3 regions of the Paenibacillus urinalis genome follow, and region 2 is predicted to be linked to each of the others. Evidence: riboswitches for the same ligand, from Rfam matches in the RefSeq annotation. Region 2 holds a riboswitch; each other region holds the start of a gene.

Region 1 (3,279 bases), 1.6 Mb from region 2:
GGTTTGAATGGATAAATATAGAAAAAGTATAAATAAGCTTCTTCAATCCAATGCTAACCTGAAAGGGACTATTTATGGAGCAATCATTCGCCAATTGGCGTCGAAAAGGCTTGCTGCTTGGAAGTATCGGGATCTCCAGGATTGGAGATTTTGTCTATCTCATTGCGATTAACGTGTTGATTCTGAATATGACGGGTTCTCCTGCAGCCGTTGCAGGATTATGGATCATTGCACCAGCAGCCTCACTACTGACGAAATTCTGGGCTGGAAGCTTGGTGGATCGATACAATCAGCGGCAGATTATGATCATTACTGATTTGATCCGGACTGTATTTGTAGCTGCTCTCCCGCTGCTGCCCGAGCTGTGGATGATTTATGCCTGCCTGATGATTAACAGTATGGCCTCTTCTATTTTTCAACCGGCTTCGATGACCTATATCGTTAGACTTGTACCAGCAGCAGAACGCAAGCAGTTTAATGCTTTTCAGGGTTTAACGACCTCGGGGGCTTTTCTGGTGGGTCCGGCCATTGCCGGGGTGCTGCTCATATATATGAAGCCTGATATTGCGATCTATATTAACGCAGCATCCTTCTTGATATCAGCCTTCTTGTTATCGCTGCTCCCCAAGCTACCTATAGAGGTGCAAGAGGGAGAAGCGGCAGGACAGAGGATAACTTATCGCATGATAGCAGCTGATTGGAGCGGTGTAATGAAGTTCAGTAGATCTAACGCATATGTCATATTTGTCTACAGTCTGTTTCATTTTATTTTACTGCTAGGTATGGCGCTGGACTCACAGGAGGTTGTATTTATTCGCAGTACCCTTAAGATGTCTGAGCTGGAATACGGATTGATTGTCAGTCTGACAGGAGCAGGAAGTGTCGCCGGAGCATTTCTGAATTCGATATTAGCAAAATGGATTCCAGTCAAACATATGCTGGGAGGGGGAATGCTGCTTGTATCTGCAGGGTATCTGATCTTCTCCATCTCGAATTCATTCGTATGGGCTGCAGCTGGTTTCATCCTACTGGGCTTTTTCTCGTCTTTCTCCAATACGGGTCTGGCGACCTTTTATCAAAATAATGTTCCTGCAGCCATGATGGGCAGGGTAACAAGCATATTCGGCCTGATGGTTAGTCTGCTTCAGATAGCTGCTATTATAACGTTTGGTGTTATTGCCGAGCTCGTGTCGCTGCGTTACGTCTATTTTACAGTATCGATCGTGCTAGTCCTTCTATCGTTGTTGCTCTGGTTAATTAGTCTTCAGCGTTCGAGAGGCGGCTATTTCGATGAAGACAAGTCACAGATTAGATTGTAGGACAGACTAACATCAACGTATGCAATGGCATTAACAGGGGTAGAAGTATAAGCAAATATAAAAGATTATGCATAATATATTATAGAAGCAATAGTGAATCCATCAGAATTTAAATATCAATGCGTTAGAAAATATAACACAAACCAGTTTTATACAAGGTGTCATCGTTACTTTTGTTGACATGAGGTCGGCTTATCGATTAATCTGTTTATAGTGAATTTGAAGCTTTGAATAAATACAAAAGAATAGGACTGCGGATGAAGATCAATGGGAGAGATCGCGTGGGGAAACCACGGGACACCGAAGGAGCAAGCTGATAAGCACCCGGCTTATACAGCAGAATCTCTCAGGTAGAAGAACCTTGATTCGACGCAACTCTGGAGAGAGCCGATGCGCCGCCAAAGGGGTAAGTGAGAGTGAGGGCGATTGCTGTACGCCGGCCACTTCTGACGAAACTTTCAGGTACCAGGACAGAGAGAGGGGATGTACACCCTTACTCTGTCCTTTTTTGCGTGGAAGAACGGATAATTCTGCACACAATAAGCTAGAACCTAAAACAATGAGAAATGGGGAGTTATGATGACAAGGTTCAAGGATGTATTCTCAATTATCGGGCCGGCAATGACGGGACCGTCCAGCTCCCATACTGCAGGGGCTGTTAGACTTGGGCGTATTGCCCGGCAGTGGCTTGGAACGAGACCGGAGAAAGCGAAGATGATATTATACGGCTCTTTTGCCGACACTTATACAGGACATGGAACAGATCTGGCGCTGATCAGTGGACTGATGAATATGGCTACCGATGATGAGCGGATACCGAATGCAGAAGAGTGGGCTGAGCAGCTGGGAATGGAATATGAGTTTGTCACGAGCGGTCTTCCGGCGGCACATCCGAATACCGTCAAGTTTGAGCTGTCTGCAGGAGATCGGGCTTGTACGATGGTGGGAGCTTCGATTGGTGGAGGGAACGTTACCGTCTCTTTATTGGATGATTTTCGGGTACAGCTGACAGGTGATTTTCCTGCGGTGGTGCTGAGGCACTCGGATAAAGCCGGGGTCATCGCTTCAGTAACATCTGCGATAAGTGAGTCCGGTGTTAATATTGGCTTCATGCAGGTCGATCGTAAGGGCCGGGATGGAGAAGCGCTGACAGCAATGGAGACAGATACGATACCGGCTTCGGATGTGCTTAACAGACTGAAGTCTCTGCCTCATATTTATGATATTAAGGTCATTGATTTGAAGAAGGGGGACGATACCGATGCGGTTTAAGCACTTGAAGGATTTGAATGCAATTTGTACGGCAGAAGGCAAGACGCTGGCTGAGCTGATGGTTGAAGAACAGGTGAAGGAGACCGGAACACCAGAGGCTGAGGTTGTGAGGCAGATGTCGGATTACTATCAGGTCATGAAGCAGGCTGTGCATAAAGGGATGAACGAGGATACAACCTCGCGCAGTGGACTGACGGGTGGAGACGGCCAGCGGGTCCGCCATTATTTGCAGAACAATCAGAGCTGCTCGGGTGACGCCTCTACACTTGCTATGGCCTATGCGCTTGGTGTGTCGGAAGTGAATGCTTCCATGGGAAGAATTGTGGCAACGCCTACGGCGGGTTCGGCAGGCATCATTCCCGGTGTTTTCGTAAGTGCGCAGGAGCGTTTTGGCTGGGAAGATGAGCATATGGTGAATGGCTTATTCTCTGCTGGGGCCATAGGTTATGTCATTGCCAACAATTCCTTCATCTCGGGTGCCGAGGGCGGATGTCAGGCAGAAGTCGGATCAGCGATCGGGATGGCAGCCGGGGCGATGGTTGAGCTTCGCGGCGGAACACCGGAACAGGTTGTACATGCGGTCGGCTTAGCTCTGAAAAATACACTCGGATTGATCTGCGATCCGGTGGCAGGGCTGGTTGAGATTCCGTGTATTGTAAGGAACGGATTAGGGGCAGTTACGGCGCTT
Region 2 (3,279 bases):
TCTGCCCTTTATGCCATAAGCCTAATAGGTGTGCCTATGCAGCCGGGAAGCCTCACACGGAATGCTGGTGTATGAGCCTGTCTATACCCAAGGAACTACTGGCACGCATTCCAGACGAGCAGAGACGCAAGGCATGTGTGTGTGAAGCCTGTGTGAATGCGTTTAATGCCAGGGGAGAAGAAAAAGTCTAATGCCCTTGGCCTATATGTGATTGCATCCAATAGATTAGATTTTGTTACAACCTTTGCAGCTAGTGAACGTTATATTGAATATATACTTAAACTTTCTGGGAGGTTATCATGATGAAAACGCAAGTAATGAGAACACACTCACCCTCTAAAGTCAAAAACACTTATGTTACTGCCTCTTTCATCCTTCTTGCCTCAGCGTTTTTTCTGTGGCCCAATGTACCTTCTGCTATATCTCCATCTGCAAGCATTTCGACAGAGTCCGATCAATACAGCTCGCTTCAAATTACATTTCCGCTTGATAAATATGCTATGGTGATGAGCAGTGTTCCTGGATTCCCCATCGAAATAACGGAAGAAAACAATACATTTCCGCTAACCGTTACAGCTTCCTCAGGAAAACTTCTGGTTATGGAAGGTTTGACGGGCAATGAGGTGAGGTCATCGGGTACATCCCTTGAGGTGAAACAGCCCAGCACCATTTATTGGTCCCCTCTTGCATCTCCACCCGTAAGCGAAACGACCATCACGGTAACGAGCCAAGCTCTTTACTCGAATTCAGCTGCGGGGTCTGCTTCTGTTCACATCGTACAAGATCATGATGGCTTCTACAAAATTAATTAACCCCATGAGATTCGTTCCACGAGAAACATTTTTTTCCACAATAGACACTACAGCGATGATGCGTTATGACTATTGATTATAAGCTTCGTTATATAAAAAGAGCTGACCTCCCTTTTAGACAGGAAGATCAGCTCAAACAATTTAAATCATTACGTCATATATTAAATAATATCTTGTTACTCTTCAGTATGTGCACGATAAGCATCGGCATCCAGCAGTTTAGCAAGTGCCGCCTTGTAATCTCCACTCAGCTTCACTTCAATCATCCAGCCATCGCCATAGGGTGAAGCATTCACAAGCTCCGGTTCGTCTTGAAGCTTCTCATTCACACTAACGATCGTACCGCTTACCGGTGCAAACAAATCAGATACCGTCTTAACCGATTCAATCGTACCAATACTATCATCACTATTAATGTCCGTTCCTACTTCAGGCAGCTCCACAAACACAATATCACCCAGCTGATGCTGAGCAAATTCAGTAATTCCGATACGAACCGTATCTCCTTCTAACGTTTGAACCCATTCATGCTCTTCACTATACAACAAACCGTTAATTACTTCGCTCATGATCTCGTCAGCCTCGCTTTTTCAAAAGTTAGAATTGTGTTTCTTCTCTGGTTCCTGCCCTTTTTCCACCCATAGCGTAAAACAATCCTCATCACAATGTCAAGAATGCTAACAAAAAATATGTTTTATGGATATACTCCTTGACTTTTCGGATTTAATCACGTATTAATGTAGTATAAGCGTTAGATTGAGCGGAAGAGTTCGCTATTTCCGAACATTCTAGCTCATTAAGCGGTTGAACGTAAAGGGAGAGATTACCGCAGGATTCTTGTTCTGAGCTTCTGAGCAGAGACATTATCCGCATGGTAACGCCGAAGGAGTAAGCCCATTGATAAGCAAAGGGTGAATCTCTCAGGCAAAAGGACTTTTACCGGACGCGACTCTGGAGAGCATCCATAACCGTTCGCCTGCTACTAGAAGCGAACGTTGTTAATAAAAGGATCACCCAAGGGGAAACTCGTGAGCAGCATACGGGGTAACTCTCAGGTACCAAGGACAGAGCCTAAGAAGAACACATGCTTTATTTGCGTGTATTTTTCTTTGGCCTGTCCTTTTCTTTTTCCATTTTCCAATAGCCCTTTTTCCCTTTTCCTAAATTTTTTATTCTAATTATTCTTCTTCATTCCTTCTATCTAACTACAGCCGGAAGCCGGCTTTTGACGAGGTGAAAATTATGTCCCAATTATTGAGAACACCGCTTTTCCCTCTTTATGAACAATATCCAAATGTACGCTGTATTGATTTTGGAGGCTGGGAGCTCCCGGTTTCCTTCAGCGGAATCCAGAAAGAACATGAGGCTGTTAGACAGCAGGCTGGATTGTTCGATGTATCCCATATGGGTGAATTTCGAGTAGAAGGCGAGAATGCAGCCGACTTCCTGCAAGGAATGCTGAGCAATGACATATCCCTGCTCGAAATTGGTCAGGCACAATACACACTTATGTGCTACCCAACCGGTGGTGTTGTGGACGATTTACTTGTCTACAAGCGCAGCGATCAGTTGTTCATGCTCGTTGTGAATGCATCCAATATTGATAAGGATTGGGCATGGCTGCAAGAGCATCTGCCGGAGAACGTACAGATGGTCAATGAATCGGATGCGACCGCTCTGCTCGCACTGCAAGGTCCAAAGGCTGAAGCTATATTATCCAAAGTAACCGATGTGAATCTTGCTGAGCTGGGGTCTTTCCGTTTTGTCGACGGTGCAGAAGTGAGCGGCAGCAGCGTTATTCTATCGCGCACGGGATATACCGGTGAGGATGGATTCGAAATTTATGTCAGTACTGATGACGCACAGCAAGTATGGCTTGCACTTATGGCCGCAGGGGAAGATGAAGGGTTGCTTCCTATCGGGCTTGGTGCGAGAGATACACTTCGATTTGAAGCTAAGCTTCCGTTATATGGACAGGAGCTCTCAGCAACGATTACACCGCTTGAAGCCGGTCTCGGGATGTTCGTGAAGCTGGCAGCTGGTGACTTTATCGGTCGGGATGCACTGCTGAAGCAAAAAGAGGAAGGCCTGACCCGCAAGCTCGTCGGGATTGAGATTACAGACCGCGGTATTCCGCGATCTCATTATCCGGTCTTTGCAGACGAAGAACAAATCGGTGAGGTAACCACAGGTACCCAGTCACCTACCCTCAAACGCAATCTGGGTCTTGCACTGCTGGATATCCGGTTTACAGAACCAGGTACCACTGTTGAAGTCGAAATCCGGGGGAAACGCCTCCAGGCAGAAGTGATCAAAACCCCATTTTATAGAAGACCAAAACCTACAGCCCAAGCGGCAAAAGGAGCGAATTCGTAATGACAAATCGTTATCTTCCGATGACGGAACAAGATCAGGCGGAAATGCTGGCAGCAATCGGAGCTGAAACGATAGAGGATCTTTTCTCCGA
Region 3 (3,279 bases), 1.8 Mb from region 2:
TCACGAGCATGGGTATTACCTGTACCCTGTTGTGAATGGCCCGGTGCTGCTCGGCGTCTTCGTTATTCCACTCCTTCGTCCACTGGAGCCGCTGGATCACATTGTACTTGAGCAGGGAGGTGCGATCGTTGCACTTCAGCTAATGAACACGCACTCCGCCACGGAAATGTATTACAAACGGAGCCATGAGTTCTTCAATGAGCTGGTGCAGTTTCGTGAGCCTGAACGAGTCGCTGCCAAGATGAGTAATTTTGGACTGCCTAAGGATGTTCCTCTATTCGTTAGTGTCCTTCACCTTCTGGGAGAGCACGGGGATCTGAAGCAGCGTGAGATTTTTTTACGTAAACTGATACTTGATTTGGAAAAAGAGCTTGGTCATAGTGAGAAGCTGCTATTTGGCTCCCATGATAAAGTAACGATTATTGCGGCAGCACTGAATATCGCCCAGCAAAAGCAAATGGTGGAACGGATGAGAGCAGCTGCCGAGCGATGGGCAAGATCAACAGGCAAATCCGTGAGCGGGGGCATTGGCAGCTTGTATAGTGGCCTCGAGCAGGTGGCCAGAAGTAACGATGAGGCACTTGATGCCTTATCCTTTCTGCTCCGCAGGCAAAAGACAGGACTTACCCGTTATGAGGATATCGGGGTGAATCAATTGTTTCTCAATCAGGAGCCTGCAAAGATCGGGCATTATATTGAGAGTGTGTTGTCTCCTCTGTATTCAAGGGGCAAGCAGCAGGGTGAGGATCTGGAGCGCACGTTAAAAGCTTACATGGCTGCAAATCGTTCCGCTTCAGCAGCAGCCGAAGAGCTGCATATTCATATCAATACGCTGTACCACCGGCTGCATAAGATTGAGGAGCTGATGCAGGTCAGTCTAAATGATCCCGATGATTGGCTCAAGGTATATCTGGCTTGTCATCTCAGCGAGACCTATTAACTGCTCCGAAAATGTAGAGAAATACATTTATCAAGATTTTTTGTCAGCTATATTGACATAGGATCTTTCTTCTGCTTTAATCAGATAAAGAAAAATCCATAAGCGGAAGATGATGGCAGGGAGAGTCTTAAGCATCGCTTGGTCACGTTAATGAGGATGCTTTTGCGCCGAAGGAGCAAGCTTTATGGCTAGTCGAGTCTTAAAGTTAATCTCTCAGGTACAAGGAACCGCCATCGGACGCAACTCTGGAGAGAGCAATAGCCACCCAAGGGGTAACGACGGCTGACGCCGTTCAAACTCTCAGGTACCCAGGACAGAGAACACGACAATTTGTTCGTGATCTCTGTCCTTTTTTGCGTATCCATAGATTTATCATTTATCTCGCGGAGGTGTTGTTAATGAGTTTGGAATCCTTTGATCCACAGCTTTACAGCTTTGTTCAGCAAGAGCAGGAACGTCAGCTGGCTACACTGGAACTGATTGCTTCAGAGAATATTGTTAGTCCTGAAGTGATGGAAGCGATGGGAACCGTTCTAACGAACAAATATGCAGAAGGGTACCCTGGGAAACGTTACTACGGGGGCTGCGAGCATGTGGATGGTGCTGAGACGCTCGCGATCGAGCGGGCAAAGTCCTTATTTGGAGCTGCTTATGCGAATGTTCAGCCGCATTCCGGTGCTCAGGCCAATACGGCAGTGCTGTTTCATCTCCTGAATCCAGGAGACAAGCTGATGGGCATGAATCTTTCCCAAGGCGGACATCTAACTCATGGCAGTCCAGTAAGCCTGTCAGGGAAATGGTTTGATGTGGTCTCCTATGGAGTGGATGAAGTAACACACCTGATCGATTACGATCAAGTAGAGAGCCTTGCCCGCAAAGAGCGGCCGAAGCTGATCATTGCTGGTGCAAGTGCTTACCCCCGTCAGATTGACTTTGCAAAGTTCAAGGGAATTGCTGATCAGGTCGGGGCAAAGCTTATGGTGGACATGGCTCATATAGCCGGACTGGTTGCAGCGGGTCTGCATCCCTCTCCGGTCCCTTATGCGGATGTTACGACAAGTACGACGCATAAGACGCTGCGCGGCCCTCGGGGAGGCCTGCTGCTGACGAATGATGAGGAGACGGCGAAGGGGCTTAACAAATCCATATTCCCTGGCATACAGGGCGGACCGCTCATGCATATCATTGCAGCGAAGGCAGTGAGCTTCAAAGAGGCATTGGACCCTTCCTTTAAGCTCTATGCAGGCAGAGTCGTCGATAATGCGAAGGTGCTTGCAGATACTCTCATTCAAGAAGGAGCCACACTTGTATCGGGAGGAACGGATAACCATTTGATGCTGATAGATGTGCGGCCCTGGGGACTTACAGGCAAGCAGGCTGAAGCGATCCTGGAGCATGTAGGCATCACGGTTAATAAGAACACGATACCTGGAGAAACAGCCAGTCCATTTGTTACTAGCGGCATACGAATCGGTACGCCTGCATTGACGACGAGGGGCATGGGAGATGAAGAAATGCGCATATTGGGAGAGTGTATTGCTGCTGTGCTTAAGCGTCATGGAGATGATAGCGTGGCAGCAAGTGTACATGAGCATACCAAGGCGCTTGCGGCGAGGTTCCCGTTGTTTATGAAAGAGATGGCAATTCGATAATCTAATAGAGATAAAAAAAGGCCGTATCCAGCTGCCGAGAGGCAGGGGATACGGCCTTACTATTTGTACGTCGATTATTTCATCAACTGACGAAGTACGGTTTGCAGAATACCGCCATTATGGTAGTAATCCACGTCAACCATACTGTCGAGACGCGCGATAACAGGGAACTCAAATTTAGTACCGTCCTCGCGTGTTGCAGTTACAGTCAATTCTTCACCTGGAGTAACTTCGTTGGAGAGACCTACGATATCAAACGTCTCACGCCCGTTCAATCCAAGGCTGGACCAGCCATAGCCTTCTTTGAACTGAAGCGGAAGTACGCCCATACCAACCAGGTTACTGCGGTGAATCCGCTCGAAGCTCTCAGCGATAACAGCTTTGACGCCAAGGAGAAGCGTACCTTTGGCTGCCCAGTCACGGGAGCTTCCTGTACCATACTCTTTACCAGCCAGTACGATGAGGTTTCTGCCTTTCTCCTGATACTTCATAGAAGCATCGTAGATGGACATGACTTCATCGGTAGGGAGGTATTTGGTAACGCCGCCTTCCGTGCCTGGTGCCACTTGGTTACGAATACGGATGTTGGCAAATGTTCCGCGCATCATAACTTCATGGTTACCGCGGCGAGAACCGTAGGAGTTGAAGTCCTTGCGTTCTACACCATGCTCTTTGAGGTACAGACCA

The links. A riboswitch is a leader RNA that binds a small molecule or an ion and turns the genes downstream of it on or off. The one in region 2 is predicted to bind glycine.
Region 1: linked by a shared signal. The riboswitch ahead of sdaAB (L-serine ammonia-lyase, iron-sulfur-dependent subunit beta) and the one ahead of gcvT (glycine cleavage system aminomethyltransferase GcvT) in region 2 are both predicted to bind glycine.
Region 3: linked by a shared signal. The riboswitch ahead of glyA (serine hydroxymethyltransferase) and the one ahead of gcvT (glycine cleavage system aminomethyltransferase GcvT) in region 2 are both predicted to bind glycine.

What each region holds. Positions count from the first base shown of each region.
Region 1 covers NZ_CP118108.1:388,676-391,954, forward strand. The annotation lists gene PUW25_RS01865 (MFS transporter) at 75-1,319, shown strand; glycine riboswitch at 1,578-1,690, shown strand; gene sdaAB (L-serine ammonia-lyase, iron-sulfur-dependent subunit beta) at 1,896-2,591, shown strand; gene sdaAA (L-serine ammonia-lyase, iron-sulfur-dependent, subunit alpha) at 2,581-3,279, shown strand, end outside.
Region 2 covers NZ_CP118108.1:4,248,825-4,252,103, forward strand. The annotation lists gene PUW25_RS19595 (cysteine-rich CWC family protein) at 1-191, shown strand, start outside; gene PUW25_RS19600 (hypothetical protein) at 300-812, shown strand; gene gcvH (glycine cleavage system protein GcvH) at 989-1,381, opposite strand; glycine riboswitch at 1,617-1,758, shown strand; glycine riboswitch at 1,760-1,884, shown strand; gene gcvT (glycine cleavage system aminomethyltransferase GcvT) at 2,055-3,188, shown strand; gene gcvPA (aminomethyl-transferring glycine dehydrogenase subunit GcvPA) at 3,188-3,279, shown strand, end outside.
Region 3 covers NZ_CP118108.1:650,952-654,230, forward strand. The annotation lists gene PUW25_RS03010 (helix-turn-helix domain-containing protein) at 1-940, shown strand, start outside; glycine riboswitch at 1,047-1,180, shown strand; gene glyA (serine hydroxymethyltransferase) at 1,339-2,592, shown strand; gene acnA (aconitate hydratase AcnA) at 2,667-3,279, opposite strand, start outside.